DNA from 3 places in the Arthrobacter sp. CG_A4 genome. Region 2 is predicted to be linked to each of the others. Evidence: riboswitches for the same ligand, from Rfam matches in the RefSeq annotation. Region 2 holds a riboswitch; each other region holds the start of a gene.

Region 1 (10,345 bases), on a different contig from region 2:
AAGAACGCCGGCCACCTCGCCTCGGACGTCAGGAAGACCACGGGCAAGCAGCTGAAGAAAGCCGACAAAGCGGTACGTAAGGCCGTAGACCACACCGTCGGAGCATAAGCAAGCACATGGCCGGCACCACCCCCACCGCAGCTGCCCTCCCCGTCCCGGCTGGCGTCGCCCCGCTCTGGCGGGCACCGTTCGCCGGACGGCCCGTCGACGCGACGGTCACCGTGCCGGGCTCCAAGTCCCTGACCAATAGGTATTTGGTGCTGGCTGCCATCGCCGACGGGCCCTCGCGACTGCGGGCGCCGCTGCACTCCCGGGACTCCACCCTGATGATCGAGGCGCTGCGCCGGCTCGGCGCCACCATCACGGAGGTCCCCGGTGACGGTGCCTTCGGCCCCGACCTGGAAATCACCCCCATCAGCCTGGACAGCCCTGCGGCCGGCACCGGAATCGACTGCGGCCTGGCCGGCACCGTCATGCGCTTCGTCCCCCCGGTGGCGGCACTGCGTCACGGAGATACGTTGTTCGACGGCGACCTGCACGCCCGCAACCGGCCGATGGGCACCATCGTCGAGGCTCTCACGGGGCTCGGCGTCGCTGTCAGCGCGGCCGACGGCGGGCCGGCGTCGTCCCTGCCGTTCACCGTCCACGGCACCGGTGAGGTCCGCGGCGGGCACCTTGTCATCGATGCCAGCGCGTCCTCGCAGTTCGTGTCCGCTCTGCTGCTGGCCGGTGCGCGCTTCACGGACGGGCTGCACCTGGAACACCGCAGCACCGAACATCCAGGTAAGCCCGTGCCCAGCATGGACCACATCACCATGACCGTCGCCGTGCTGCGCGGCGTGGGAGTGACCGTGGATGACTCGGTCCCTAACCACTGGGCTGTCTCCCCCGGGCCCATCCGCGCCTTCGACCGCCGCATCGAACAGGACCTCTCCAACGCCGGCCCCTTCCTCGCGGCAGCCCTGGCAACCCGCGGCACGGTCCGGATCCCGGACTGGCCCGCCGGAACCACCCAGGTGGGAGACCTCTGGCGCAGCATTCTCACCACCATGGGAGCCACCGTTACGCTGGAGGACGGCATCCTGACCGTCACCGGCGGCCCGGAGATTAAGGGCGCCCACTTCGATGGAACCAGCGAACTCGCGCCCACCGTGGCTGCCCTTTGTGCCCTGGCTTCCGGATCCTCCCGGCTCAGCGGCATTGCCCACCTCCGCGGCCACGAAACGGACCGGCTGGCGGCACTGGTGGCCGAGATCAACCGCCTCGGCGGCGACGCCGAAGAGACGTCCGACGGCCTCATTATCCGGCCCGCTCTGCTGCACGGCGGCGCCGTCCACAGCTATGCGGACCACCGTATGGCCACCGCCGGCGCCATCCTGGGCCTGGCCGTAGCCGGCATCGAGGTCGAGGACATCGCGACCACGGCCAAAACCATGCCGGACTTCCCCCGGTTGTGGGAAGCCATGCTGGCCCAGTCCTCCCCCGGGACGCCCGCCCCGTCGGACGCACCCCCGGCAGACGCACCCCCGGCGGACGCATCCGCTGCAGACGCACCCCTCGCGGACCCACCCCCGTCCGACGCACCCCCGGCAGACAAGGACGCCGCCAGTGGCACGCAGCACTGACTCCTGGGATGAATCCGATGTCCGGATCCGCCCCAATAAGAAGGGCTCACGCCCCCGTACGAAGGACCGGCCCAGCTACGACGATGCCGTCACCGGCCGGATCATCACCGTCGACCGCGGACGCTACACCGCCGTCGTCGGCGAGGGCACAGGCGAGGAACGCAAGATCATCGCCGCCCGCGCCCGGGAACTGCGCCGCAACCCTGTGGTGGCCGGCGACTTCGTCTCCCTTGTGGGGGACGTCAGCGGCGAGCCGGACACCCTGGCCCGGCTGGTCAGGATCCAGGACCGCAAAACCCTGCTGCGGCGCAGCGCGGACGACACCGATCCGATCGAACGCGCCGTCGTCGCCAATGCCGACCAGCTGGTGATCGTGGTGGCGGCCGCCAACCCTGAACCCCGGACCGGTTTCATCGACCGCGCCCTCGTGGCCGCCTACGACGCCGGCATTTCTCCCCTGCTGCTCGTCACCAAGGCCGACGTCAAGGATCCCGCCGGGCTGCTGTCCAACTATCAGCACCTCGCGTTCCCGGTGATCATTTCCAAGACGGCGGATTCAGCCGCCTCCGGAATCGACGCCCGCTCGGACGACGGGCTCTCGGCACGGCTCGACAAGGACGCCGTCTCACAGTTACGCGGCTACCTCGATGGGAAGGTCACGGTGATGCTGGGCCATTCCGGCGTCGGAAAGTCCACCATGGTCAATGCCCTGACCGGGGCCGAGCGCGCCACCGGCGGCGTCAACGCCGTGACCGGGCGCGGCCGGCACACGTCCTCCTCGGCGCTGGCCCTCAAGGTCAACGATGCGCCGTCCGGCAGCTGGATCATCGATACCCCCGGCATCCGCTCCTTCGGCCTGGCCCATGTGGACCCGGACCGGATCCTGCGTTCCTTCCCGGATCTGGAACCCGGCACCGACCGCTGCGAGCGGGGCTGTAAGCACAACACCAGCGCCGTCAACTGCGGTGTCGACGCCTGGGTAGCGGGGGGACATGCCGGCCCGTCAGGCCCCGCCCGGCTGACCTCGCTGCGCCGGCTGCTGGGCACCGACCCGCGGATGGAAGCGCAGGACGTCAAGGAACTGGGCACCGTCTCCTGACGTGTCGGTTGCGCCCGCCTGTCCCGCTTCCCGTGGCGCAGCGACGCAGCCTCCCGGTCGGCTGCCCGCTTTGGCGGTAGCTTGGAACCATGAGTCAACCCGCTTCGAGCTACAACGATGACCTGCGCCTTGCCCATGTACTGGCAGATTCCGTAGATTCCCAGACCATGAGCCGCTTCAAGGCGCTCGACCTTCGGATCGAGACGAAGCCGGACCTGACGCCGGTCACCGATGCCGATAAGTCCGTCGAGGAAGCCATCCGCGGCCAGCTCTCCCGCTCCCGACCCCGCGACGCTGTGCTGGGCGAGGAGTTCGGCAGCTCCGGCCACGGCTCGCGGCGCTGGATCATCGACCCGATCGACGGGACCAAGAACTTCGTCCGCGGCGTTCCCGTCTGGGCTACCCTGATCGCTCTTGTGGACGAGGGCGAGCCGGTTGTCGGCGTCGTCAGCGCCCCGGCACTGGGCAAGCGCTGGTGGGCTGCCAAGGGCGCCGGTGCGTACATGGGCCGCTCGCTGGCCGCCGCGACCCGGCTGAAGGTCTCCAACGTCTCTGAGCTCTCGGATGCCTCACTGTCCTACTCAAGCCTGGGCGGCTGGAAGCAGCGGGGAAACCTGGATGAATTCCTCGGCCTCACCGAGGAGGTCTGGCGCACCCGCGCCTACGGCGACTTCTGGTCCTACTGCCTCGTGGCGGAAGGCGCCGTCGACATCGCGTGCGAGCCCGAACTGAACCTCTACGACATGGCCGCGCTGGTCCCCATCGTCACCGAGGCGGGCGGCCGCTTCACCTCCCTCGAGGGGGAAGATGGCCCGTTCGGCGGCAACGCCCTGGCCACCAACTCGATCCTGCACTCCGAGGTGCTCAGGCGCCTCAACCCGGGACTAGACGACCTGCTCTAGCGGCTGCCGGACAATCGACGGCGGCGGCCGTCGATTGTCGTATTTGAGGGTGCCCGTTCGTGGCGCCGCGTAACAAAGCGCTTCACAATGCGGCACTCCCTGTTCGCCGCCGGCGCGGATGTCCTAGGCTCGAAGCAGGTCACGAGTGCCAGCGCTAAACCCCGGTTTGCTGGCCGGCAACCCTCCTTCGCGGCGGGGTGCCCCGGGTGACGACCTGGCCGGTCCGGAACGGACCCGGCAAGCGCGGATCCCCGGCAAATGGGGTCCTGTCTCGAGCGAGGTCCCATGACGACTGCCACTTTTCCCGCCAACTCCGGATTTGCCCCCGGGTTCCACCCCGGTGCAGAAGCCGGGCGCCCGGACGACGCGTTCGCCGTCGCCCGCCGGCCGCTCTCGGCGGTCACCGGCGCCGAGATCCAGGCGCCACTGATCCAGGGCGGCCACGTCCGCTACGCCAATCTGGACTACGGCGCCTCCGCACCCGCGCTGTCCGTCGTCTCGGCCTACCTGAACGAGATCCTGCCGTACTACGCTAGCGTCCACCGCGGCGCCGGCTACGCCTCCCAGATCAGCACCTCCGTGTACGAGAACGCCCGGACGATCGTCCGCGAGTTCGTGGGCGGACGCCCGGACGACTCCGTGATCTTCACCCGGAACACCACCGACTCACTGAACCTGCTCGCCGGTTGCCTGCCGGTCGCCGGCGGCAAACACACCGGCGAGGTGCTCTTCCTCGACATCGAACACCACGCCAACCTGCTGCCGTGGCAGGCCGTCCCGCACCGCAGCGTTGTGGCCGCCCCCACCGTGGCCGCCACGCTGGAGCGGCTCCGCGGGGAACTGTCCCACGGCGGCGTCAGCCTGCTCGCCGTGACCGGCGCCTCCAACGTCACCGGCGAAATCCTGCCAATCCGCGCGCTGGCAGCGCTGGCCCACGAGTTCGGCGCCCGGATCGTGGTCGACGCCGCCCAACTGGCCCCGCACCGCAGGATCGACATCGCCGCGGACGACGTCGACTACCTCGCCTTCTCCGGCCACAAGCTCTACGCGCCCTTCGGCGCCGGCGTCCTGGTGGGCCGGCCGGACTGGCTGGACGCCGGCACCCCGCACCTGGCCGGCGGCGGGGCCGTGCAGGACGCCCGGCTCGACACGGTCAGCTGGACCACCGGGCCGGCCCGGCACGAGGGCGGCTCCCCCAATGTCCTGGGCGCCGCAACCCTAGCCCGGGCCACCCAGGTGATCGCTGCCCTGGATCCGGAGCAGTGGCAGGCCCACGAGAACACCATCCGGTCCTTCCTGGTCGAGGGGCTCCAGCGGATCGACGGCGTCACCGTCCACCGGATCTTCTCCGACTCCGGCCTTGACGACGGCGGACGCGACATCGGCGGGCCGGACGGCGGCGGACGCGACAACGGCGGGCCTGACGGCGGCGGGCCTGGAAGCGGCAGCATCGGCGTCGTCAACTTCTCCGTGGCGGGCTACGACGCCGGCCTGGTGGCCGCGTACCTGTCCGCGGAGCACGGCATCGGCCTGCGTGACGGCCGCTTCTGCGCGCATCCGCTGCTCCGCCGGCTCGGGCTGCCCTCCGGCTCGCTGCGGGCCAGCTTCGGCGTCGGCTCCCGGATGGAGGACGCCCAGCGGCTGCTGGCAGGGCTGGAGGAACTGAGGGAGAACGGCCTGGGCTGGGATTATGTGGTGGATGCCGGCCGCTGGGTGCCGGCCAACGACTCCCGCAGCTACCCGCAGTGGGCGCCCAACACGCCCGGCACCGCCGGGGCGGCACCCTGCGGCCTGGGTTAGCGGACATTTTGGTTAGTTCGTCGGGGGTTCGGGTCCGGGAGTGTGGGACGGCCGGGCTCAGGGACATGCCCCGCGCCGGAGCCAGCGGATGGACATAGTGCCATTAAGCCCAGTCCCGGGTTCGAAGAATGGGCATGTCCCCCGGCATGCGAAGGACCCGGTCCAGCCTGACCCCGACGAACCAGGGAAAATGACCACCAGCGACCCGAGCTAGCGGCCTGGGCTGGAAACGCTCCTCCGCAGGGTGCGGTAAATTCGAGAGGTACCATCCGGATCTGGCCGAAGGAGATCGCACGTGACACGCGGCGGCCCCAAACTGGACCGCGAGCGCCGCCAGGAGCTCGGGCAGAGCTTCCAGGACGGCGGCGAACACTACCAGCGGGTCCGCCCGGGCTACCCCGCAGAGTCGGCCGACTGGCTGATCCCGGCCGGGGCGCAGGACGCCGCGGATATCGGCGCCGGCACCGGAAAGTTCACCGCCCTGCTGGTCGCACGAGGGCTGCACGCCGTGGCAGTGGATCCGTCCGCCGGCATGCTGGACCAGCTGCGCCGGATGCTCCCGGCCGTCTCCGCCGTCACCGGCACCGCCGAACACACAGGATTGCCGGCTCAAGCCTTCGATCTGGTCACGGTCGCCCAAGCCTGGCACTGGTGCGATCCGCTCCTGGCCAGCACGGAGTTCGCCAGGATCCTGCGCCCGCACGGCGTCCTGGGCCTGATCTGGAACCAGCTGGACACCTCAGTCCCGTGGGTCCACCGGCTCTCCCGGATCATGCACGCCGGGGATGTCCACAAACCGCATTTCACGCCGCCGCTGGGTCCGGAATTCACCGGTATGGAGAGCCACCTCACCCGCTGGGATGACCCGGTCACAACCGCGGACATCCTGGCGCTGGCCAAGTCCCGCAGCTACTATCTGAAGGCCTCGGAGCCTACCCGGACCAAGGTGCTGGGCAACCTCGACTGGTACCTGCACGGGCAGCTGGGCCACGGGCCCGGCGAGCCGCTGCGGCTCCCCTACCTAACCCAGGCATGGCGCGCAGTCCGGGCCTGACGACGCCGTCTCATAGCCGCTGCGCTGTTGCCGGCCGGATTGCGCGTTACCGGCGCAGAGGCTTATGGTTTCGGTAGTCCTAACAACTTTTTGCAGGTCCCAACAAACAATGGCGCGGGCCGCACCGCCAGCCCACACCGGGCGTCATGGCTGGTAAACCGACCATTCTCACAGCGGGCCAGCTGACCAACCGATCCAGAGGGGCCCGCCGTGCTGGAAGTAAGCGGATACCAACCATCGGCACCGAAGGTGCCCGGCCGGAAACCAGGCGCCCGCCGGGCCCTGCTTGGCCTGCTGGGCCCGGCTTTCGTGGCCTCGATTGCCTATGTGGATCCCGGCAACGTCGCGGCAAACCTCACCGCCGGCGCCCAGTACGGCTACCTCCTGGTCTGGGTCCTGGTGGCCGCCAACGTCATGGCCGTGCTGGTCCAGTACCAGTCCGCGAAGCTCGGTATCGTCACCGGCAAGAGCCTGCCGGAAATCCTCGGCGAACGCCTCAAGCCCTTCTGGCGCCGCGCCTTCTGGGCCCAGGCCGAAATCGTGGCCGCGGCCACCGACCTGGCCGAGGTCGTTGGCGGGTCCATCGCACTGTACCTGCTCTTCGGACTGCCGCTCCCGCTCGGGGCCGTGATCGTCGGCGCGGTATCCATGCTCCTGCTGGCGGTGCAGGCGAAAAACCGGCAGCGGCCCTTCGAGTTCGTCATCATCTTCCTTCTCGGCATCATCAGCATCGGCTTCCTGGCCGGGCTCTTCATCAGCCCGCCGGATCCGGCCGGCGTGGCGGCCGGGCTGATCCCCGGCTTCCAGGGCCCGGACACCGTCCTGCTGGCCGCCAGTATGCTCGGCGCCACCGTGATGCCGCACGCCATCTACGTCCACTCGGCCCTGTCCCGGGACCGGCACCGCCCCAACCCGCACCTGCACGTTCCGTTGCCCGCGATCATCCGGCTCGTCAAAGCCACCCGGCTCGACGTCGTGGTGGCCCTTGCCATCGCCGGCGTGGTGAACATCGGCATGTTGCTGCTGGCGGCGTCAACCCTGGGCGGCGTGGCCGGTACCGACACCATCGAGGGGGCCCACGCGGCGATTACGGCCAATCTGGGCCCGATCATCGGCGTCGTTTTCGCCGTCGGCCTGCTAGCCTCCGGCCTGGCCTCCACCTCCGTGGGCTGCTACGCGGGCGGAACCATCATGCAGGGTCTGCTCAAGATCCGCATCCCGCTGATGGTCCGGCGCGTGGTCACGCTGATCCCGGCGGTTGTGCTGCTGTCCGTCGGCTTCGACCCCACCTGGGGTCTGATCCTCAGCCAGGTGGTGCTGAGCTTCGGCATTCCCTTCGTCCTGATCCCGCTGGTGGTGCTGACCAGCGACAAGGCGCTGATGGGCCGCTTCGCGGACGGCATGCCGCTGCGGATCGCCGGCATCATCAGCGTGGTGCTGGTGGTGGCGCTGAACGTCGTCCTGCTGTGGCTCACGCTCACCGGCGCCGGCTGACGGTAGGGTTGGGTCAGTGAAGACCGGTGCCCCCTCCTCCTCGATTGAGGACTACGTCAAAGTCATTTACACCTTCACTGAGTGGCAGGACAAACCCATCAGCTCGACGCAGCTCGCGCAGCGCCTGGGTGTCGCCAACTCCTCGGTCTCCGAGATGGTCCGCAAGCTCAAGGACCAGGGCCTGGTGGACCACCAGCCCTACAGCGCCATCACCCTCACGCCCGACGGCGTCACACTGGCCCTGTCCATGGTCCGGCGTCACCGTCTGATCGAAACCTTCCTCGTCCGGGAGCTCGGCTACCGCTGGGACGAGGTCCACGACGAAGCCGAGCTGTTAGAACACGCCGTCTCGGACACCTTCATCGAGCGGATGGCCGCCAAGCTGGGGAATCCGGTCCGCGACCCGCACGGCGATCCGATCCCGGCCGCCGACGGCTCCGTGCTGATGCCGCCGGCGCACCGGATGAGCGAACTCGACGACGGCCACACCGGCCGGATCACCCGGATCAGCGATGAAAACCCCGAGCTGCTGCGCTACCTTGCGGCCGAAGAGATCGATCTGGACGCCGACGTCGAGGTGCTGGGCCGGAAGCCCTTCGGCGGGGCGCTCGTGGTGCGCATCGGCTCCGGCGGGACCCTGCGGGAATTCGACCTCGCCGGGGAAGTCACCGCCGCCCTGTGGGTCCACAGCGGCGCGGCCCACGCCGGCTGCAGCGTCGAAGGGCGCTAGGTGGCGGGCGCTGAGTGGCGGGCACGGTGCCGGAAGGCCCTGCGGTGAGACGCCCGGGACTGCCCGGCTGGCGTGCGTGGGCAGCCGTCGCAGTCGGCGGCCTGCTCGGAACGGAGCTGCGCTACGGTGCCGGCCTGCTGTTCCCGGAGGCGTCCGGCGCCGTGCCGTGGACCACCCTGGTGATAAACGTCGCCGGGAGTTTTGTCCTCGCCGCCCTCACCACCCTCTGGATCGCGCGGCCCCGGACGGCCGTCTGGCTCCGTGCCGGCCTCGGCCCCGGCCTGCTGGGTTCCTTCACCACATTCTCCGCAGTGGTGTACTCGGCGGACCAGCAGTTCCGCGGCGGCTTCCACAGCATCTGGCTGGCCTACCTGGTACTCTCCGTCGTGCTGGGGCTCGGCGCCGCCGCGGCCGGCTGGAAATCCGGCACGGCACTGGCCGGCAAGGCACCGGCCGACGCGGGGGGCGCAGCGTCATGATCACCCCGCTGCTGGTGGGCATCTTCGGGGTCGCCGGGGCCCTGCTGCGCTTCGCCGCCGACTCCTGGTTTGCGCACCGCCCCGGCCCCCGGCCGCACTGGCCGTGGGCAACCCTGCTGGTCAACGTCGCCGGGTCCTTCATCATCGGCTTGTCCATGGGTGTGACCAAAGAGCTGGGGCTCGGGCCGGAGTGGCAAGCCGGACTCGTGACCGGCCTGGCGGGCGGCCTCACCACCTTCAGCTCCTGGACCACCGCCACGGTGCGGCTGGCCAGTGAGGCGCGGTACCGCGCCGCCGCGCTCAATGTCGCCGCCAACCTCATCGCCGGGCTCGCGGCTGCGGCGCTTGGCCTGGCCCTCACCGGGTACGCCGCCTGACTCCTGACTCGGGGACTACTCAACCCCGGCCGTCGCCGGGCGGTTGCGGATGCCGACGGCGGACGCCACCGCGCCCGCGAAGAACAGCACCGCGGTGACCACAACGGTACTGACCACGCCCGACGTCGTGATCTCCGGTCCGGTGATCAGCCCGGCGGCGGCGATGCCCACCAGCCCCGCGATGCGCGCCACTGCGTTGTTGACGGCGGAACCGATGCCGGCCTCTTCCGGCTCCACAGCCCCCAGGATGGCGGACGTAAGCGGCGCCACCGTCACGGCCAGGCCCAGTCCGAAGACCAGCAGCCCCGGCAGGATTTGCCCGAAATAGTCCAGCGGCAGGCCCACCCGCATCAGCAGCAGGAAGCCCGCCGCGCACAGCAGCGGCCCGGCGGTCATGAACCAGCGGGGCCCGTAGCGGCCCGCGAGGGCGCCCATCCGGGAGGACAGGAGAAGCAGGATGACAGTGGGGGGCAGCAGGGCCAGGCCCGTCGTTGTGGCGCCCAGTCCGGCGACCTGCTGCAGGAAGAGTCCCAGGACGAAGAATCCGAGTGAGAGCCCGCCGTAGATCGCCGCCGTCGCAATGTTGCCCCAGCCAAAGTTGCGGACGGCGAAGAGCCGCAGCGGCATCATCGGAGCGGAGGTCCGGGCCTCGTGGCGGAGGAACAGGGCCAGGGCGGCCGCGCCGATCGCCAGCGGAAGCCATACCTGCGGGGCCGACCAGCCCAGGCTGCCGCGTTCAATGAAACCATAGACGATTCCGCCGAGGCCAATGACCGCCAGGACGG
Region 2 (10,345 bases):
GGTCCACTCGGCCCAGCGCCTGGGCTCCGGCTGGCAGCTCGGCGCCGGGCAGGAAGGCTTCGGAGCCGGCGTCGTCGTCAATGCGGCCGGCGCCTGGGCGGACGAACTCGCCGTCCTCAGCGGCGTCGAGAAGGTCCAGCTGCAGCCGTACCGGCGCACCGCGGCGATTGTCGACGTCGGGCATCCCCTCCCGGAGCGCAGCCCCATGGTTGCGGCCGCCGACGACAGCTTCTATTTCCGGCGCGACGGCGGGCAGGTCCTGATCTCGCCGTCGGAGTCCGTGCCGAGCGGCCCGGAAGACGCGCAGCCGTACCCGGGCGACGTCGAGGCGCTGGTCGCCCGGCTCAACGCCCTCACCACGCTGGGCATCCGCGGCGTCCGCACGGCCTGGACGGGGCTACGGACGGAGGCGGCCGACGGCGTTCCCGTGGTGGGGTTCGACGCCGAAGCCCCAGGCTTCTTCTGGCTCGCCGGCCAGGGCGGCTACGGTTTCCAGACCTCCTCCGCCATCGCCGAACTGGCCGCGGGACTGATCCTCGCCGGGCAGGGCCCGGCCGGAACCGGCGCACCCGCCGCCGCTATTCCGGCATCCCGGACGGCCGAGGCGCTGGCGGCAACCCGCTGGTCCATCCGGCGCTGAAGAATGAACCCATGAGCACCCTGATTACCAACATTGCCGAGCTGATGACCCAGGACACCGAACACCGCGTCCTCAAAAACGCGGCCGTGGTGATCGAGGGGGAGCGGATCGGCTGGATCGGCGCCGCGGCCGGGGCGCCAGCGGCGGACGAGGCAGTCGACGCCGGCGGACGTGCCGTCCTGCCGGGCTGGGTCGATTCCCACACCCACCTGATCTTCGCCGGGGACCGGACCGCCGAGTTCGAGGCCCGGATGGCGGGGGAGAGCTACAGCGCCGGCGGGATCGCCGTGACCACCGGCGCCACCCGGAGCACCAGCGACTTCGACCTCACCCGGCTGGCGATGGGACGGGTGGCCGAGGCCGTGTCCCAGGGCACCACCTATCTTGAGACAAAGACCGGCTACGGCCTGGACGTGGAGAACGAGGCGCGCAGCGCCCGGATCGCCTCCACCGTCGCGGACGAGGTCACCTACCTCGGCGCCCACCTGGTGCCCGCCGGGATGGATTCCGACGAGTACACGGAGCTCGTCTGCGGGCCCATGCTCTCCGCCGTCCGGCCGTTTGTCCGCTGGGCCGACGTCTTCTGCGAACGGGGCGCCTTCACCGAGGACCAGTCGCGGCGTGTGCTCCAGGCCTGCAAAGACGCCGGGCTGGGGCTCCGCGTGCACGGCAACCAGCTCGGCGAAGGCCCCGGCGTGCAGCTCGCCGTGGAATTCGGCGCCGCCAGCGTGGACCACCTGAACTACCTCTCCGCCGCCGACGTCGACGCCCTCGCGGCGAGCTGGTCCGGCTGGGAGCCCGGCTCCGGGGATGGCCCGCGAGGCGCCCGGCGCGGCACGGTGGCAACATGCCTGCCGGCCTGCGATCTCTCCACCCGCCAGCCGCTGGCCCCGGGCCGGGAACTGCTCGACGCCGGGGTGCAGCTCGCGCTGGCCACCAACTGCAACCCGGGCACCTCCTACACGAGCTCCATGGCGTTCTGCGTCACCACAGCGGTGCTGCAGATGCGGCTCAGCGTCCACGAGGCCGTCCGGGCGGCGACCTACGGCGGTGCGCTGGCGCTCGGACGCGAGTCAGGGAACGACGTCGACGGCGAACGCGCGGTCGGCTCGATCGCCGTCGGACACCGCGCGGACCTGCACCTGCTCAACGCGCCGTCCGCCACCCACCTGGCCTACCGGCCGGGCATTCCGCTGACCCATGCCGTCTGGCGCGCCGGCGTCCGCGCCCGCTGACGCAGCGCGCGCGTAGGGGGACCAAGATCTATCCTGCGATGAGCTCCTTGACCGGCCCTTCGTGCAAGGCCAGGTACACATCGTCTCGGATCCGATTGGCCTGTGGATCTGTCATGGTCCGGGCGAGAGGGCGCAGCACCAGACGGATCAGCGCGTTGGCCTGTCCGGCGCAGATGCGGAGTCGTTCCTGCGCTGCCGGAGGAAGCCCGCCATAGGACGTCAGGGCCAGGAGCTCGACGCATTCCAGGTCTTCGGCTCTTCGGCCCAATGCAGTCCGCACCCGGTCTCCGAGCACTTCGGCATCCATATCGGCGGGAACCACGATGGAGATGTCCCGGCGGATGGAGGGCAGCTGGGAGACCGGTTTCCATCGGGACAGGTCCAACAGCTGCTGTTCGATTCTCTGGTCCGTAGACCGAAGCAACCTGATGTCGGGGATGCCTTTGCGGAGCATCAGGGCCCGGTCCAGACCCATCCCCAGAGCCAGTCCCGACCACTTTGCGGAATCCAGTCCAGCGTCGGAGAACAGGTGCGGCGCCATGAGCCCGCATTCTGCGAGTTCCAGCCATTCCCCGTCCATAAGGACATCGACCTGCAAACCGTCTCTGGTGTAGGGGTGAAGTGCCGGAACTGCCCGCCATTGCGCCCCCGGAAGCACCGCCTGCACCAGGGATGCGATCATTTCCTGCAGGTTGCCGGAGTCAAGTTGATCCCGCGAGCTGACGCGCCACAGGTCCACCTGGTGGGGAGTTCCCACATGGGTGCGGTCGATGGAATCGCGCCGGTAGACCAGGCCGGGGATGGCCCAGAGCTCGTCCATGGAGTCGTCGGCATCCAGTGCCCGCAGCAGCGACGGGATGGACGCCGACGTGTGGCTTCGCAGCATGACTGTTGGGCTGACGTAGCGGGAGTATCTTTGATCCCGCGTAACGTCGGATTCGTTGAACCCCAGGCGGTCGTAGTTGTCGATCACACTGACCAGGGGGCTGTGCCGAACGATTCGTGCCGGCACGCCCCATTGGTTGCAGAGGGTGTCGATAACGCCCTGTAAGAGGGCCTGCATTGCATGGGGTTGATCGTCCGGATTTGAGAGGTCACGGATGGTCAAAGCGTCATGGAGTTCGGAGGGACTGAGATACGTGGGCATTGTTGGTCCTTATGTTCGGATGTGAGTGAAGGTTTCCTCCCCCGACTCACATCCGGCGCCAGGACCTAGGCGCGCGCCTGAGAGCCCTCGCGACCGGAGACCGGTCGGGGGCACATAAATCGACGCGTAGGGAGCATGGGGCGATTCTACCCCAATGCGCTGCCAGCCGGGCTTTGTGCCAGCATCAGCACCCCCATGCCGCCGAGGAACGTGGTGGTGTGGAACCTCGCGCGGACCTGCACCTGCTCAACGGGCCGTCCGCCACCCACCTGGTCTACCGGCCGGGCATTCCGCAGACCCACGAAGTCTGGCGCGCGGCGGTCCGCGCCGACGCAGCACGTGCGCTCCAGGGAGCAGCCAGCGGCTTAGAAAAACATCGGCGGGGCGTCCAGTACCGTTTCATCGACGAGCCGGGCTTCCCACTGGCTGAACGGCTTGTCCAGCTCATACTTGCCCAACCCGGTGCGGTGCAGGGTCCGGACCGCTGCGTTCTCCGGGTTGTTGAGGGACTCGAAGTACTCAACGGACCAGTGGAACCAGCGCATGCAGAACAACCGCATGGTCAACCCGTGCGTTACGAACAGCGCGTTCGGGGCATAGCTCGGCTTGGACCAGTGCCGGTACAGGGTTTCCATGAACGAGGAGATCCTGTCGTACACATCGGAGCCGGATTCTCCCTCCCGGAAGCGATAGAAGAAATGTCCGTAGGCGTTGCGGAGCTCCTTCTGGTCCTCGATGTCGCCGGCGATCTGAAAGTTCGCCCAGTCCTGCTCCCGAAGCCGCGGCTCCTCGATGACCCGCTCGATCAGCGGACCGAGGTTGAGCGCCTCGAGGGTCTGATAGGCCCGGAGATAGGGGGAAACGTAGACGCAGACCGGACGCCCGTCCAGCAGCCGCCGGACCTGCTCACCGGCGGCGCGGGCCTGCTCGAGGCCCAGCCCGGTCAGCGGAATCCGGTAGTCGGGTACCCGGTTGTAGATCGTGGTGTCGGCGTTGGCGGCGGACTGGCCATGCCGGATCATGATGATTTTCCCGGGCGCACTCATAAACCCCAAGCATAGGCCGCAAGTACAGGCAAGATAGGAACATGTTGGTTCCCTCCCGCCGTCGGCTGCGGATCGAAGTCTGGATTGTCCTGGGTCTGTCGCTGGGGCAGTCCGCCGTGTACTCGGTGGTGCAGCTGCTGGACAAGATGACCCGGGCGCCGCTGGCCCAGGGCACCTCCACGCTGAACCGTTCGCAAAGCCCCCGCGAGTACTTCGACCTCACCTACCAGCTGCTGGATATCGTCTTCGCCCTGGTTCCGGTGGTGCTGGTGATCTATTTCCTCTCCGAGCATCGCCCTGCGTTCGGGTCCGGAGCCGGCGGGCCCGGCGCCTCGGCCTGCGGCAAGCTGGGCTTCAATTTCGCCCGTCCCGGCAAGGACCTGCTGCAGGGGCTGGGCCTGGCGGCGCTGATCGGCATCCCCTCGCTGGGCCTCTACGCCGCGGGCCGGGCGCTGGGGATCACGACGGCGATCATCCCCAGCGCGCTGGACTCCTACTGGTGGACGGTGCCCGTGCTGATTCTCTCCGCGGTCCGGCACGGGATCGTGGAGGAAGTCATTGTGGTGGGCTACCTGCTGGACCGGCTCCCCAGGTTGGGCTGGAGCATCCCCGTGGCCATTTTCGCCAGCTCCATGCTGCGCGGCAGCTATCACCTGTACCAGGGCTTCGGGCCGTTCATTGGCAACGCGATCATGGGCGTCATCTTCGCCTGGATCTACACCCGGACCCGCCGCGTGATGCCGCTGGTGATTGCGCACGCCCTGTTGGACATCGTGGCGTTCGTGGGCTTCAGCCTCTTCGGCAAGGCCGTGGGCCTGGGCTGAGTGGGCATAAAGCAACGCGGGGTCACTTCGCGCCCATCCGGAGGCTTGGGACGGGCGCTAAGTGACCCCGCGTTGCCCTCGAGAGCCTGCGCTCCAGCCGAGGCCCTTAAAAAGATATCGGCCGCCATCGATGGGGGGCGTCATTGGCACCCGCCGATAGCGGCCGAAGTTGGGGGAAGTGTCAGATCGTGACGGCTCCGGAGGCCGTCTCGAACGTGACGGAGAGGATGCCGGGTGTGCCGCGGGGGGCGAGCCAGTTCACGGCCACGTCCTCCAGCGGCTTTTCCACCGGAACACCGAGCCACTCGGTCACGCGCTCGGCAGAGCCCGCGATGGTGAGGGCCGACATCTTGACGTTGCTCTCGTAGGCCTTCGACGGGTGGAGCTCCGGATCTCCCTCCCACTTGAGCATGTACGGGACCTGGGGATCGGCGATGAGACCGAGGATGCCGATCTGCTTCCAGACGAGTTCGCGGCCGTCGGGGAACTTGCGGTTGCCGTTGACGGCGGCGCGGCCGAGGCGTTCCTCGAACGGTGCCAGGTCCTTGACCTCGACACACCAGCCCATCCACCCGCCACCCGCCTCGGAGCGCGCACGCACGGCCTGGCCGAAGGGTGCCTTGTCGGATGCAGGGTGGTTCAGGACCTCGACAACCTCGAGGTACTTGTGTCCCGCGAGCGGGATAATCATGTTGCGGGTCCCGAATCGGGGGTGTACTCCGCCCTTCACGGCTTCGACGCCGAGGGCAGACGCAATTCGTTCGGTGGTGGCAGCCAAGCCATCTTGTTCACAGGCGTAAGAGACGTGATCCATGCGCATGCCCTCATCTTGGCACTTTGTGATGCAGCACTCAGCTTAGGGTCCCCTAACCGAAATGGCATGTCGCGTGATGCAGACTGTCGACGTGGACTTTCGCCGTCATCACTCTCCCGGAAGGCACCCCATCCAGCGCACAGCTTCATCTTTGTCACAAAGCTAGCCACGCCCGGTGAACGTTTCCTAGACTGGGCCCAGGTCATGAGTGCCAGCAGATAGCCCCGGCTTGCTGGCCGGCAACCCTCGTTTCGCGGTGGGGTGCCCCGGGTGAAGACCAGGCCGTCCGGCGCCCGCCGGAGGGCAAGCGCGGCGCCTGTGCCGCTCCGGGCCGATGAGCCCCGGGGCGGACAGTGCCCGGTCCTTTGAGGAGCATCCCAATGTCCAAAGCCTGGTCCTTCGAAACCCGCCAGATCCACGCCGGCCAGGAGCCGGACAGCGCCACCGGCGCGCGGGCGCTGCCCATCTACCAGACGACGTCGTTCGTGTTTCCCAGCGCCGAAAGCGCCGCGAACCGCTTCGCCCTCGCCGAGCTCGCCCCCATCTACACCCGGATCGGCAACCCCACCCAGGACGCCGTGGAGCAGAGGGTGGCGAGCCTGGAAGGCGGCCTCGCGGCGCTGCTGCTGAGCTCCGGCCAGGCCGCCGAGACCCTGGCGATCCTCAACGTGGCCGAGGCAGGCGACCATGTTGTGGCCAGCCCCAGCCTCTACGGCGGCACCTACAACCTGCTGGCGCACACGCTGAAGAAGTTCGGCATCTCCGTGACCTTTGTCAAGGACCCGGACAACCTGCAGCAGTGGCGCGATGCCGTCCGGCCCAACACCAAGCTGTTCTTCGGCGAAGTGGTCTCCAACCCCCGCCAGGACGTTCTGGACATCGAGGGCATTTCGACGGCCGCCCACGACGCCGGTGTGCCGCTGATCGTGGACAACACCCTGTCAACCCCCTACCTGATCCGCCCGATCGAGTGGGGCGCAGACATTGTGGTCCACTCCGCCACCAAGTACCTCGGCGGCCACGGCACCGCGATCGCCGGCGTGATCGTGGACTCCGGCAACTTCGACTTCGGCAAGGACCCTGAGCGGTTCCCCGGCTTCAACACCCCCGATCCCAGCTACAACGGCCTCGTGTACGCCCGGGACCTGGGCAAGGACGGCGCCCTCGGCGCGAACCTTTCCTACATCCTCAAGGCCCGCGTCCAGCTCCTGCGCGACCTCGGCTCGGCGGTGTCGCCGTTCAACGCCTTCCTCATCGCCCAGGGCATCGAGACCCTGAGCCTGCGCGTCGAGCGGCACGTCGCCAACGCCACCACGGTGGCCGGATGGCTTGAGGCACGGGACGACGTCGAATCCGTCGCCTACGCTGGGCTGCCGTCCAGCCCCTGGTACGAGCGCGGCCGCAAGTACGGTCCAAAGGGTACCGGCGCCGTCGTGGCGTTCAACATCGCCGGGGGAGCGGAGGCCGGCAAGCGCTTCGTCGATGCCCTCGAACTCCACTCCCATGTGGCGAACATCGGTGACGTGCGCTCGCTGGTGATCCACCCGGCGTCGACCACCCACAGCCAGCTGACGCCGGAACAGCAGGCGATTGCCGGCGTGACGCCGGGTCTGGTGCGGCTGTCCGTGGGCCTGGAACACATCGATGACATCCTCGAGGACCTCGACGCCGGATTCCGCGCGGCCAAGAGCGCCTGAGCACCGCCGCTCCCGGCGTGCCGCCGCTGGAAATTCGGGCGCTTGAGCTTAGGGGCGCTGGAAATTTGGGGCGCGCGACGCCGGGAGTCATACGGTCGTCACAATCTTCGCCACAACGGTGCCTCCTTTCGTAAACTGAATGAAGGTCATGAGTGCCAGTGACAGCCCCGGCTTGCTGGCCGGCAACCCTCCTTCCGCGGCGGGGTGCCCCGGGTGAAGACCTGGCCCGCCGGTCAGCTGACGGCGGGCAAGCGCGACGTTAGGTCCTCACATGAGCATTGCCGTCTCCCGCAAGGGCGTACCCGGGAACAAGACCCCCCACAACCCAGCTGCCCCGCCGGAAACGGAGAGGCTGGAAACCGGACGCCCGGAAGCAGCCCGTTCCGAACGAGTCCCGGACGGGACCGTGCAATACCTCCGGATCGGGGACCTCCAGCTCGAATCCGGCTCGACGCTGCCGGACATCACCCTCGCCTACGAGACGTGGGGGACCCTCACCCCGGACGGCTCCAACGCGGTGCTGATCGAACATGCACTGACCGGGGACACCCACGTCACCCGCGGCGCCACCGAGGAACCGGGCTGGTGGGAGCAGCTCGCCGGCCCCGGCGCCCCGGTGGACACGGACACGTACTTTGCTGTCTCCGTCAACATCCTCGGCGGCTGCTACGGCTCCACCGGACCGTCCTCGCCGGCGCCGGACGGCAAACCCTGGGGCTCACGCTTCCCGCTGGTCACGCTGCGGGACACCACCGCGGCCGAGGCCAGGCTGGCCGATGCCCTCGGCATCCGCTGCTGGCACGCCGTCCTGGGCGGCTCCCTCGGCGGCGCGCGCGCCCTCGAGTGGGCCGTCAGCTACCCGGAGCGGGTGTCGCGCTGTGCCGTGATCTCCATCGGCGCCAGCAGCACCGCCGAGCAGATCGCCTTCGCCCAGGCCCAGACCCTCGCCATCCGGCAGGACCCCAACTTCAGGGGCGGGGACTACTACGGCGGTCCGCAACCGCAAGCCGGCCTGGCCCTGGCGCGCCGGATCGCGCACATCACTTACCGCTCCGCCGCGGAACTGGACGGCCGCTTCGGCCGGAACGCCCAGGACTCCGAGACCCCGCTGGAAGCCGGTTCCCTGGCCGGCCGCGGACGCTATCAGGTGGAGAGTTACCTTGACCACCAGGGCAACAAACTGGTCCGCCGCTTCGACGCAAACAGCTACATCGCCATCACCGAGGCGCTGATGAGCCACGACGTCAGCCGCGGACGCGGGGCACTCGAGGAGGCGCTGGCTCCGGCCACGGCGGACTTCCTGATCGCGGCTGTCGACTCGGACCGGCTGTACTTCCCTTCCCAGTCCCGGGCCCTCGCCGACGCATTGCCGGGCGAGGTGGCGGTGCACACCATCGAGGCGCCGATCGGCCATGATGGCTTCCTCACCGAGATCGGCCAGCTCAGCGGCCAGCTCCGGCTGAACTTCTTCGGCTAGCCGCTCTTCGGCTCTTGTACTGCCGGACCGGCAGTCCGGGCGCGGTGGCCGGGCTCAGGGACATGCCCCGCGCCGGGGCCAGCGTATGGACATAGTGCCCTTATGCCCAGTCCCGGGTGCGAAGAATGGGCATGTCCCCCCGTTACCGGCACAAAAAGGTTCAGGTCCGGCCCTCCGCGCACTCTGGCAGGGCGCCGTCGTACGCTCACGCTCCCTGGTGGCAGAGACCCTGGCCGGCGGCGGGCTGGACTCGCTGGCCCTGCGCACCTGGCCCGACGGCGGGGCGCCCAGCCTGCGCTGGATCGTCTGCCACATGATCGAGGAGTACGCGCGGCACAACGGCCATGCCGATCTTCTGCGCGAATCCGTGGACGGAAGTACCGGAGAATGAGGAGCCCGTGTGCATTTTTGCAGACGGGCCCTGCACTAATGGCCGTTGAGGCCGCGGGCATGAGCGCCCATAATCGTTGAGAATGATGCCCGTGTCACACGTCACAGGTATTCTCTGTCCAGTGGTCCATAGGGTGTCGACGGAGACACCGAAGGAGTCGACATGACTACGCAAAATGCCGCCGCGAGGCGCCCGGAAGAGCCCGATGTCAAGACGTCCGGCCTGAAGAAGGTTGTGACGGCCTCCATGGCCGGCACGGTGGTGGAATGGTATGAGTTCTTCCTCTACGCCTCCGCCGCCACCCTGGTCTTCGGCAAGCTGTTCTTCCCGAACTCCGGCACTGAGCTCGACGGCATCATTGCAGCCTTCGTGACCTATGCGGTCGGTTTCGTTGCCCGCCCCATCGGCGGCATCGTCTTCGGGCACTTCGGCGACAAGTTCGGCCGCAAGCAGCTGCTCCAGCTGAGCATCATCCTCGTCGGTGTCGCCACCTTCGCGATGGGCTGCCTGCCCACCTTCCAGCAGATCGGCTACTGGGCGCCGGCACTGCTGGTCTTCCTGCGGTTTGTCCAGGGCTTCGCCGTCGGCGGCGAATGGGGCGGCGCCGTCCTCCTCGTTGCCGAGCACAGCCCCAGCAAATCCCGCGGATTCTGGTCCAGCTGGCCGCAGTCAGCTGTTCCTATGGGCAACCTGCTCGCCACCGGCGTGCTGTTCACCCTCTCCTCCACGCTGTCCCCGGCTGACTTCCTCAGCTGGGGCTGGCGCGTGGCGTTCTGGCTCTCCGCCGTGATCGTGGTAGTCGGCTACTACATCCGCACCAAGGTCCAGGACGCCCCGATCTTCCTCGAGGCACGCAAAGAAGTTGTGGTGGAGAACAAGGGATACGGCGTCGCCGAGGTCTTCCGCCGCTACCCGCGCGGCGTCTTCACGGCCATGGGCCTGCGCTTCGCGGAGAACATCCTCTACTACCTTGTGGTCACCTTCTCCATTACTTACCTGAAGATCGTGGTCCAGACGGACACCTCGCGCATCCTGCTGCTCCTGCTGGTGGCGCACTTCGTCCACTTCTGTGCA
Region 3 (10,345 bases), on a different contig from region 2:
CCCCGCGCCCGGAGCCGCTCCGCCGCCCTGCCAGGACGCTGAGCTCCTTCACCAGAGCGGCCAGCAGCGCAAGACCGCGGTATACGGCATAGACCGGGAGAAGCGGGAACACCCACACCCGGCGCAGCTTCCCCCACGAGCCGTTGATCACCAGCTCCAGCGCCGCGACTCCCAGCGTCGCGGAAATCACCACGCCGCCCAGCACCGCCCAGGCATCTGCTCCGAGCCGGCCATAGCCCAGCGGCACCAGACAGGCCAAAGTGAGCAGGCCCGCGAGCTGGAGCACGGGCCCAAAGACAGTGACCAACAGCGCCGCCATGAGGCTGTCACCGAGGGCGCGCCGCCGCAGGTCCCCTATCGCGCACTTGTGGATCCACAGGGACTGCAGAAGCGACCGTTCGCGGCGGACCTGGTGGCTCCAGAGCGCGCCCATATTCGACGGCCCCGCCTTCCGGATCAGGGCGCGCGGTGCAAAGACAACCCGGTACCCGGCCTGGCGCACGCGCCAGCCCAGCTCAAGGTCACCCTCCGCCGTGTCTTCGCGGAATGGTCCCACCTCGGCAATGACGGCGTGGCGCACAGCTGTCATTCCCCCGGACATGGTGGGGAGGCCGCCGGTCACCGACTGTGCGCGCCAGGTGGTGCCGCTGCCCAGCCGGCGGATGAGGTCCAGGACCCGGGCCGGACCCGACGTCGGCTCCGTTGTCCCTTCGCTGCCGCGGACCGCCCCGGTGCGCTGGTCCTCGAAGCCTTGAAGCATCCGGTCGATGGTGCGCGGGGTCACGGCCGCGTCCGCGGCCAGGAACATGAGGATCTCCCCTGTGGCGTAACGGATGCCCAGGTTCAGTGCGCTACCCGTGCCGGCATGGGACTGCGCCGTGATGACGATCCGTCCGTCCTGCGCGGCGAACCCCGCCATCAGCTCGGCGGTGTTGTCGGTGGAGCCGTCGTCCACGATGATCAGCTCGTACCGCTCATACCTGCTCGCCTGGACGGACCGTACGCAGTTCGCAATCACAGCCGCCTCGCTGTGCGCCGAAACAATGATGGACACCGTAGGCCAGCGGGCCCAGAGGCCGGGCGGGCCGCTGCGCCGTCGGCGGGTGGCCCGGACCTCGAACCAGGCCGCAAGCGGCAGGGCAAGGACTCGTGCCAGCCCGAGGGCCAGGACCGGCAGCCCGAGGGCCATCAGCCAGGTGTGCTCCGCCGCCATGGCCGGCTCAGCCCAGCACTCTTGCGTAGACAGCCGGGCACCGCCGGAAGGACGCAGGGTTGAACGACGGGAGGAGGAAAGTCGCCAGAACCGCGTCGAGCAGCTCGGGCGCGGACGCGCTGCTGGCCCCAAAATGTGCACTCACGCCCAGCACCACAGGGGCCGCATCGGCACGGCACCGGATCTCGACGTCCACGGGCCCGGTCAGGCCGAGTACGCGGACGGCGGCCAGGGCCAGCTTGCCGATCCCGGCGGCTTCGCCCGCCGCCACCCGCCGGCCGGTCCCCCCGCCTCCGGAGTCTGTGCTTCCGGAATCCCCGCCTCCGGAGCCCGGTCTGCGCGGCCCGGTCTGCTCGAAGACGACGGCGACTGGCGCCATGGCGTTGTGCACGGGTGTGCCGAAGACCATGGCGAGGTACGAGGTTCCCGGTATGAACTCCTGGACGATCTGGCCCTCCGGCACAAGTCCCCAGTCCACCGCACCGGCTTCGGCCAGCACTTGAACACCCTGACCGGCCTGGGCCGACCTCGGATTCAGGACGACGGGACCGCCCAGTGCCGCCAGGGACGCCGGCGCGGCGGCGAAGTCGCTGGCCACGCCGAACCGGGGAACGGGGATCCCGGCCGCGTGCAGCGTCCACGCGGTGAAGAGCCGGTCGTTGGCGAGGGCGACCGGGCCAGGGTCGGCGACGATGAGCCGGATGCCCTCGGCGAACCCGGCGCGGGCGGCGGCCAGGTACGGAAGCTCCTCGCTGAGCGTAGGAATGACCACATTGAGGGATCGTGCGTCGATGAGCCGGCGGAGCGCAGGGACCCAGTCCGGATCACCAGGCGGCGGGATCCGGACGGTCTCGGCGCCGTCGGGGCCCGGCACGTCGCTGTTGTCGGCGCCGAGAACGGGAATTCCCCGGGCCGACAACTGCGCAGCGACGGCGCAGCCGGCTGCGCTGCCTACTCCGGTGACCAATATGCGCGGACCCATGGTTCCCCCTCCACTGCGTCCCGCCGCTGCCGGTTCTCCGGCAACGGCGGTTCACAGGCATCTGAGACCTTGCCGGCCATGCGGCCGGACCTGTCCTCCCAGTAGACCGGCCACCGGCCGGGGGCACACGAGTGGCCACTACTTGCAACGCCCGCCCCGGCACCACTGCCGTCCGGCACAGCTACCTGCTTCTCGAGGGGCCACCATGAGGTCACGGACCGGTCCGGTTACTAAACATGACGACGACGGCGGTGCGGGCCGGCGTCGTAAGTGTTACGTTTTTGGGGAGTAATGAGACCCGGCACCAAGCCCTGACTGGCCGGTCGGCAACCCTCCCTTTCGCGGCGGGGTGCCTCAGGTGAATACTCGGCATATCGACCATTCGAGCTGCAAGCGTGAAAGAAGGAGATCCGTCGTGACTGACGCGTCCGCCCCCGCCGTGCCAAGCACAGCACCCGCCCCGTCCCCCGCGGCAACTGCCGCAACCGCCGCAACCGCCGCGACCGCCGCGACCAAAGAGGGGAAACTGGCCTACCGCCTGTTCACCGGCCCAGACGACCGCGCTTTCTGCGAGCGCGTCTCGGCCGCCCTGGCCGAGGGCTATGTGCTGCACGGAAGCCCCTCCGCCACCGTCAACGGCAGCAGCGTCATTGTTGTCCAGGCTGTGGTGCTGCCGGCAGCAATCGCCATCGCTGACGCCGCCGTCGCAAGCGCTGTCGAGGATCTGGACAGCGACGGTTTCGGCTACGAAGAGACCATCGAGGGCCACGCGTGAGGTACGCCGGGGACCTCAGCCCGCAGGAAGCCTGGGCCAGGCTTGAGGCGGGCGCGCTCCTGGTGGACGTCCGCACCGAGGATGAATGGGCCCACATCGGCGTCCCGGACACCGCATCCGCGAACGGCACCCGGAACGCCCCGCTGTTCATCCAGTGGAACCTGGCCGGCGGTATCCCCAACAGGCAGTTCTTGGACCAGCTGAAGCAGCAGGCACCCGAAGATCACGGCACCGAACTGATATTTCTCTGCCGTTCCGGCGTGCGCTCCATCGCCGCCGCGGAGGCCGCCGCCGAGGCCGGCTTCACCTCGTACAACGTCCTCGAAGGCTACGAAGGCGAACCGGACCGGCACGGCGGACGGACCGTCAACGGCTGGAAGAACCGGGGCCTGCCCACCATCCGCGGAAAGCACTAGGTGACCTTCAATCCCGACGCCGCCGGCTGGGGCCCCGGCACGCAGGCCGTCCGCGGCGGACTCGACCGCACCGGCTTCCAGGAAACCACCGAGCCGATCTTCCTCAACTCCGGTTTCGTCTACGAATCAGCCGCCGCAGCGGAACGCGCCTTCACCGGCGAGGACGAACGCTTCGTCTACTCCCGCTACGGCAACCCCTCGGTGGCGACCTTTCAGGAACGCCTCCGGCTGCTCGAAGGCACCGAGGCATGCTTTGCGACGGCGTCCGGGATGTCGGCGGTGTTCACCGCCCTCGGCGCGCTGCTGGCGGCGGGCGACCGTGTGGTGGCCGCCCGCTCACTGTTCGGCTCCTGCTTCGTGATCCTCAACGAGATCCTGCCGCGCTGGGGCGTGGAGACGGTCTTCGTGGACGGCCCGGACCTGGCGCAATGGCAGGCCGCGCTGGGCGAGCCGACGACGGCGGTCTTCTTCGAGTCGCCGTCGAACCCGATGCAGGAAATCGTGGACATCGCCGCCGTGAGCGAACTGGCACACGCCGCCGGCGCCACGGTCGTCGTCGACAATGTCTTTGCCACTCCCCTGCTGCAGCGCTGCGGGGAGCTCGGCGCGGACGTGATCGTCTACTCCGGCACCAAACACATCGACGGCCAGGGCCGGGTGCTCGGCGGCGCGATCCTGGGTACCAGGGAATTCATCGGGGGCCCGGTCAAGCAGCTCATGCGCCATACCGGCCCGGCGCTCTCCGCGTTCAACGCCTGGGTGCTGACCAAGGGCCTGGAAACCATGGCCCTGCGGGTGAACCACTCCGCGGCGTCGGCCCTGCGGCTGGCCGAATGGCTTGAGGGACAGCCCGCGGTGAGCTGGGTGCGGTACCCGCTGCTGAAATCGCACCCGCAGTACGGGCTGGCCGCGAAGCAGATGAAGGCCGGCGGCACGGTGCTCACGCTTGAGCTCTCGCCGTCGGCGGGCCGCTCCGCCAAGGACGCCGCGTTCGCCCTGCTGGACGGGCTGCGCATCATCGATATCTCCAACAACCTGGGCGACGCGAAGTCCCTCATCACCCACCCCGCCACAACAACACACCGTGCCATGGGCCCGGACGGCCGTGCGGCGATCGGGCTTAGCGACGGCGTCGTGCGGCTCTCCGTGGGACTGGAAGACAGCAATGACCTGATCAGCGACCTCGGCCAGGCGCTCAAGCGGGTCTAGCGGGCATTCTCGTTAGTTCGTCGGGGGTCCGGGCGCGGTGGCCGGACTCCGGGACATGCCCCGCGCCCGGGCCAGCGGATGGACATAGGGTCATTGCGTCCAGTCCCGGGTGCGAAAAATGAGCATGTCCCCGCTGGACTGGACACCGGCCCGAAGGGACATGCCCCGCGCCGGAGCCAGCGGATGGACATAGGGTCATTGCGTCCAGTCCCCGGTGCGAAAAATGGGCATGTCCCGCTGCGATGTTCGGCCCGGCGATGTCAGGCCCGGCGCACCCGGCCCAGGGACGGGGCCTGTTCCGCGGGATCCCCGGTCCCGGCCCCCTCGCCGGTCAGCTGCACGGCCCGGGCCACGACGGCGGCGAGTCCACCGTGCGCGAACGGCCGGCGCTGCAGCTGGGAACCGGTCCCTTCACTGAGGATCCGCGCGATGCCCGCCCGGACCTGCTCGAGCTCGCCCTGCTCCGCCAGCACGGGGGCCAGATAGTCCACGAGGGCCTGGACGACGTCCGGCGCCGGGGCGGGCGTGAAGGTGCCGAAGTCCAGCAGTTGCCCGCGCAGCCCGCAATTGCTGGCCTGCCAGGCCGCCATCCGCAACAACAGCGTCGGCACCGGGGCGGGCTCGACGCCGTCGGCCCATTCCCGGGCGGCCGATTCCACCAGCGCGCGCACCAGCACGGCGAGCAGCGCCGCGTCCCCGGCCCGGAGGCACACATCCGCGACCCGGACCTCCACGGTGGGATGGTGCCGGCAGAGCCTCGCGTCGAAGTAGATCATCCCCTCGTCCAGCAGCACGCCGCTGTCCACCAGCCGGGTCACCAACCGCCGGTAAACCGGCAGGCTGCCAAAAATCATGGTGGGCCCCGAGCCCGGCCAGCGGTTCCACGCCTGCGTGCGGTAGCTTTCAAAGCCTGTCTCCGCGCCGTTCCAGTAGGGCGAGTTCGCGCTGAGGGCGATCAGCACAGCCAGCTTGTCGCGGATCCGGTCCATCACCGCCACGCCCTCCTCCGGCGACTCCACAAGGGTATGGACGTGGAAGCCGCAGGTCAGCTGGTCCCGGACGATCACCCCGAAACGCTCCTGCATGGCGATGTAGCGCGGTTTGGGCGTGGTGTGGGTCGCAGATCCCCGGGGCGAGGTGGCCAGGGCCGCGACGCGGGCGCCGTGTTCCCGGGCGGCCTGGTCTGCCAGGGCGCGGCCCTGCAGGACCTGCCGCAAGAGTGCGGCGTAGTCCAGGCACGGCTGCGTCCGGGTTTCAATCTGTTCAAGTTTGAGCTCGAAGCTGAAGCCGGCGTCCTCGTGGACCGGAGTCCTGGGCACACCGGCGGCTACCTCCCGGCCGGTGTCCGGCCCTGGCGGGACCAGGGTGGGCAGCATAACGTCGGCCAGGGCAAGGGGCATCCCCGTTTCCGGGTCGACGATCAGCAGTTCTTCCTCCACACCGAAGGTGCGCATGCATCTATTGTGCGTCAGGACCGGCCCAAGCGCGCTACCCCAACGCGGGGTCACTCCGCGCCCATGCCGGGCCGCCGGACGGGCGCGATGTGACCCCGCGTTGCTTTGGTCAGTGGGGCGCCAGGGGGTCAGTCCTGGAAGTACTCGATCTTCGCGCCGATGGTGTTCAGCCGCTCGGCCAGGTCTTCGTAGCCGCGCTCGATCACGTAGATGTTCCGCAGTTCGGAGACGCCGCGGGCAGCGAGCATCGCCAGCAGCAGGCAGGCGGCGGGACGGAGCGCGGGCGGACAGCCCACCTCGGCCGCGCGCCACTTGGTGGGGCCGTTGACGTAGATCCGGTGCGGGTCCAGCAGCTGCACCTGGGCGCCGAGCTTGTTCAGTTCGGTGAGGTAGATCGCGCGGTTGTCGTAGACCCAGTCGTGGATCATCGTCTGGCCCTTGGCATTGGCTGCGATGACCGCGAAGAACGGCAGGTTATCGATGTTCAGGCCGGGGAACGGCATAGGGTGGATCTTGTCCTCCGGCGCGTGCAGTGCAGACGGCTTGGTGGTGACGTCCACCAGCCTGGTGCGGCCGTTGCGGGCCAGGTACTCGCCGGAGACCTCAAGCCGCTGGCCCATCTGCTCCAGCGTCGCGAGTTCGATTTCCATGAACTCGATGGGGACGCGGCGGATGGTGACTTCCGAGTCCGTCACAATGCCGGCGGTGATGAGGCTCATCGCCTCGATCGGGTCCTCGGACGGGAAATACTCGATGTCGACGTCGATCGAGGGCCGGCCGGTGATCTTCAGGGTGGTGGTTCCCACACCGTCGATCTGCACACCGAGCATCTGCAGGTAGAAGCAGAGGTCCTGGACCATGTAGTTGGGGCTGGCGTTGCGGATGATCGTGGTGCCGCGGCGGTGGGCGGCGGCCATGATGGCGTTCTCCGTGACGGTGTCACCGCGCTCGCCGAGCACGAACGAGCGGTCAAGTCCGTCCGACGGCGGTGCCTGCACCGCGTAGAAGCCGGACTTGGCGTCCACGCTCAGGCCGAACTGGCGCAGCGCCTGCATGTGCGGCTGCACGGTGCGGGTGCCGAGGTCGCAGCCGCCCGCGTAGGGCAGCCGGTATTCGCTGGATTCGTCCAGCAAGGGACCCAGCAGCATAATTACGCTGCGGGTACGGCGGGCAGCTTCCACGTCCATGGAGCCGAGGTCCAGGACGGCGGGGCGGCGGATCTGCAGATCGCTGGCGTTGAGCCAGGTGCATTCGACGCCGATGCTGGTCAGCACCTCCACGATCCGGTTGACCTCTTCGATCCGGGCCAGCCGGCGCAGCGTCGTGGTGCCGCGGTTGATCAGGCTGGCGCAAAGCAGGGCGACGCCGGCGTTCTTGCTGCTGTTGACGTCGACGGCGCCGGAGAGGCTGCGGCCGCCCTCCACCCGGAGGTGGGTCATGGCCGGGCGGCCCACCTTGACGATGGTGCGGCCGAAGATGGTCTCGAGCCGCTGGATCATTTTCAGGCTCAGATTCTGCTTGCCCTGTTCCATCCTGGCGATGGCGCTCTGGCTGGTTCCCAGCTCGGCGGCGAGCTGTCCCTGGGTCCAGCCTTTTTGGCCGCGGGCATCGCGGAGCAGCACGCCTACATGTTCAGCAGTCTGTTGAGTCATCACAAAAAAATATCACGGATGAGTTATTCACCCCGGGGATTACCGCCGAAATGGCGTTAAACTCGCAGGAATATCCGTACTGTGCGATACTGCCCGCTACTGCCGCGCGAGGAAAACCATGTTCCAGGTCCCGGCCCCCAGCGCCGCGGCGACGGCGGCCCCGGCGATCCCCAGCCCGCCCAGCAGCACCCACACGTCAAGGATGCTGTAGACCGATTTCCGCGCCCACGTCCGCTGTGAGCCGCCGAACCCTCGTGCCTCCATGGTGACCGCCAGCCGGGTGGCACGCCGGACCGCCTGGACCAGCAGCCCGAAGCTCTGCCCCAGCGTAGCCCGGAGCCGCTGCACCGGATTCCCGTGGGAGCCCACGCCGCGGGCACGGCGGGCCATGCCGATGGTGTGCCATTCCTCGGCCATGAGCCCCACGAGCCGCATGGCTGCCAGGGTGCCCAGCACAAAGCGGTGTGGCAATTTCGCCTTCTGTGCCAGGGCGTCGGCGAGGTCCGTGGGGTCGGTGCAGCTCATCAGCAGCACGGCCGGCAGTGCGATCGCCAGTCCGCGGAGCATAACACCCAGCCCCAGCTCGAGGGATCCTTCGCTGATGGACCAGATCCCGGCGTCGAGCAGTATGGCCCCGGAATCCGGCGCCAGGATCGTGGTGCTCCAACCGCCCAGCGCCGCCGCCAGGACCAGCGGCCAGCCGCGCTGCCAGAGCAGGCCGAGAGTCAGCCCGGCCAGCGGAAATAGCGCCAGCTCGAGAATGAGCGCCACTGAGGCGGATACCCAGTCGATGGACAGCGCCAGGACCATCGTGATGAGCACGACGGCGGCGAACTTCGCCAGCGGGTTGGCGCGGGCCAGCAGGGCGTGGTTGCCGCGTAGGGTCTGCTCCTCCCTCACGGTGCGCCCACCTTTCCCGGTTCGAGGTGCCCGGGTTCGTCGCGCTCAGCGGCGCGGAGTCTGAGCTCGGTGCCGCCCAGGACGTCGGTGAAATCCGCATCGTGCGTCACGGACACCACCGCGGTGCCAGCATCTAGAAGTTCGGCGAGGAAAGAGGCAAGCTCGGCCCAGGTGTTGGCGTCCTGACCGAAGGTCGGCTCGTCCAGGACGAGCACCCGCGGGTGCGCGGCGAGCACGGTGGCCACGGAGAGGCGCCGTTTTTCGCCGCCGGAGAGGGTATAGGGGTTGGCGTCCACGAGCTTGGTCAGCCGCAGGCGTTCCAGCAGTTCGTCCACCCGTTCCTCGCCGCGGCCCAGGTGACGGGGGCCGAACATCAGTTCGTCCAGCACACGGCCGGTGACGAACTGGTGCTCCGGCTCCTGGAACACGGTGCCGATCCGCGGGATCAGCTGCCGGGCCCTCCATTTGTAGGGGTCGGTGCCGGCACCTGCGCCCAGTTCCGGCGTGGCGGACACCGTGCCGGACACCGGCGCGAGCAGACCGGCCAGGGTCAGGGCGAACGTGGACTTCCCCGAGCCGTTGGGCCCGGTAACGGTCAGCGCTTCTCCGGCGCGGATCCGGGCCGTGATGCCGGACTGCACGGGTTCCAGCGCGATAGCGCGGAACCCGCCGCGGACCCCGGACCGGCGGGGCCGTCCGCGGGAGACGGCCAGGTCCTCGACGGCGAGCAGCAGCTGCCCCGCGGAGCCGCCCCCGGAGCCGCCGGAAACGGCCGCGCTGCGTGCCCGGGTCTGCGGCACATAACCCGGAACCCAGACGCCCGCTGCGATGAGCATGTCCCGCGCCTGCGCCAGGACCTGGTCCGGCGGCCCGTCGATCAGCACGGCGGCCTCGGTGGCTGATCCCGGCTGCAGGACCACGATCCGGTCCACGAGGTCCTTCCAGATCGAGACCCGGTGCTCCACCACCACCAGGGTGGCCCCGGTCTTGTCGAGGCAGCGTCCCACTGCGTCGCGGACTTCCAGGACACCGGCGGGGTCCAGGTTTGCGGTGGGCTCGTCGAGCAGGATCAGCCCGGGGCGCATCGCCAGGATGCCGGCGAGCGCCAGGCGCTGCTTCTGCCCGCCGGAGAGCGACGACGTCGGGTGGTCCGGCGGCAGCCGGCCCAGCCCGACGTCGTCCAGCGCCTCCGCCACCCGACGCCAGATCTCCTCCCGGGGCACGGACAGGTTCTCCGCACCGAACGCGACATCGTCGGCGAGGCGCGAGAGCACCACCTGGGTCTCGGGATCCTGCTGCATCAGCCCGGCCCGGCCGCGCTGTGCCCGCGGCGGGGCACCGTCGATCAGGAGGCTGCCGGTCTCGTCCGGGTCCTCGGCGTCCGCCGGCGCGCGGCCGGCGGCACGGCCAACGGCACGGCCGGCGGCACGCTCTGTGGCACCGGCGGAGCTGTCGCCCAGCACCCCCGCCAGGGCATGGAGCAGCGTGGATTTGCCGGCACCGGAGGGCCCCAGCAGCAGCAGGCGTTCCCCGGGCCGGATGTCCAGGTCCAGGCCGTTGACGGCCGGTTGGGTTCTTCCGGCGTGCCGCCAGCCCCAGCCGCGCGCGCTGACCGCGGCCGGGCGGACCCTGTCGATGGATGTCATCAGTCGGGTGCGGCCGTCAGGAGAAGACGGGTTCCGATGCGGCTTTCCGGGACGCGAAGGAGCCCAGCACCCCGGTCCTGGCCAGTCCGCGGGTGGCG

What was found. Region 2 has a riboswitch for S-adenosylmethionine ahead of RCH07_RS07430 (bifunctional o-acetylhomoserine/o-acetylserine sulfhydrylase). Riboswitches for the same ligand answer to the same signal wherever they lie in the genome.
Region 1: it holds a riboswitch for S-adenosylmethionine, as region 2 does, so the genes downstream of both, RCH07_RS10285 (aminotransferase class V-fold PLP-dependent enzyme) here and RCH07_RS07430 (bifunctional o-acetylhomoserine/o-acetylserine sulfhydrylase) in region 2, are expected to answer to the same signal.
Region 3: it holds a riboswitch for S-adenosylmethionine, as region 2 does, so the genes downstream of both, RCH07_RS17245 (DUF1737 domain-containing protein) here and RCH07_RS07430 (bifunctional o-acetylhomoserine/o-acetylserine sulfhydrylase) in region 2, are expected to answer to the same signal.

The regions. Positions count from the first base shown of each region.
Region 1 is NZ_JAXCID010000020.1:20,419-30,763, forward strand. Features, by position in the region: gene RCH07_RS10265 (DoxX family protein) at 1-108, shown strand, start outside; gene aroA (3-phosphoshikimate 1-carboxyvinyltransferase) at 117-1,625, shown strand; gene rsgA (ribosome small subunit-dependent GTPase A) at 1,609-2,724, shown strand; gene hisN (histidinol-phosphatase) at 2,814-3,626, shown strand; SAM riboswitch class IV at 3,764-3,876, shown strand; gene RCH07_RS10285 (aminotransferase class V-fold PLP-dependent enzyme) at 3,912-5,426, shown strand; gene RCH07_RS10290 (class I SAM-dependent methyltransferase) at 5,722-6,480, shown strand; gene RCH07_RS10295 (Nramp family divalent metal transporter) at 6,691-7,974, shown strand; gene RCH07_RS10300 (metal-dependent transcriptional regulator) at 7,991-8,704, shown strand; gene RCH07_RS10305 (fluoride efflux transporter FluC) at 8,749-9,183, shown strand; gene RCH07_RS10310 (fluoride efflux transporter FluC) at 9,180-9,560, shown strand; gene RCH07_RS10315 (MFS transporter) at 9,576-10,345, opposite strand, start outside.
Region 2 is NZ_JAXCID010000012.1:77,248-87,592, forward strand. Features, by position in the region: gene RCH07_RS07400 (NAD(P)/FAD-dependent oxidoreductase) at 1-640, shown strand, start outside; gene hutI (imidazolonepropionase) at 652-1,875, shown strand; gene srmL (PheS-related mystery ligase SrmL) at 1,904-3,022, opposite strand; gene RCH07_RS07415 (histidine phosphatase family protein) at 3,388-4,068, opposite strand; gene RCH07_RS07420 (CPBP family intramembrane glutamic endopeptidase) at 4,110-4,892, shown strand; gene RCH07_RS07425 (VOC family protein) at 5,074-5,712, opposite strand; SAM riboswitch class IV at 5,907-6,022, shown strand; gene RCH07_RS07430 (bifunctional o-acetylhomoserine/o-acetylserine sulfhydrylase) at 6,087-7,403, shown strand; SAM riboswitch class IV at 7,548-7,663, shown strand; gene metX (homoserine O-acetyltransferase MetX) at 7,675-8,880, shown strand; gene RCH07_RS07440 (mycothiol transferase) at 8,966-9,271, shown strand; gene RCH07_RS07445 (MFS transporter) at 9,434-10,345, shown strand, end outside.
Region 3 is NZ_JAXCID010000053.1:11,103-21,447, forward strand. Features, by position in the region: gene RCH07_RS17235 (glycosyltransferase) at 1-1,213, opposite strand, end outside; gene RCH07_RS17240 (hypothetical protein) at 1,221-2,195, opposite strand; SAM riboswitch class IV at 2,483-2,597, shown strand; gene RCH07_RS17245 (DUF1737 domain-containing protein) at 2,722-2,970, shown strand; gene RCH07_RS17250 (rhodanese-like domain-containing protein) at 2,967-3,386, shown strand; gene RCH07_RS17255 (O-succinylhomoserine sulfhydrylase) at 3,387-4,595, shown strand; gene RCH07_RS17260 (glutamate--cysteine ligase 2) at 4,856-6,049, opposite strand; gene RCH07_RS17265 (UDP-N-acetylglucosamine 1-carboxyvinyltransferase) at 6,178-7,701, opposite strand; gene RCH07_RS17270 (energy-coupling factor transporter transmembrane component T family protein) at 7,798-8,601, opposite strand; gene RCH07_RS17275 (ABC transporter ATP-binding protein) at 8,598-10,247, opposite strand; gene RCH07_RS17280 (ECF transporter S component) at 10,264-10,345, opposite strand, start outside.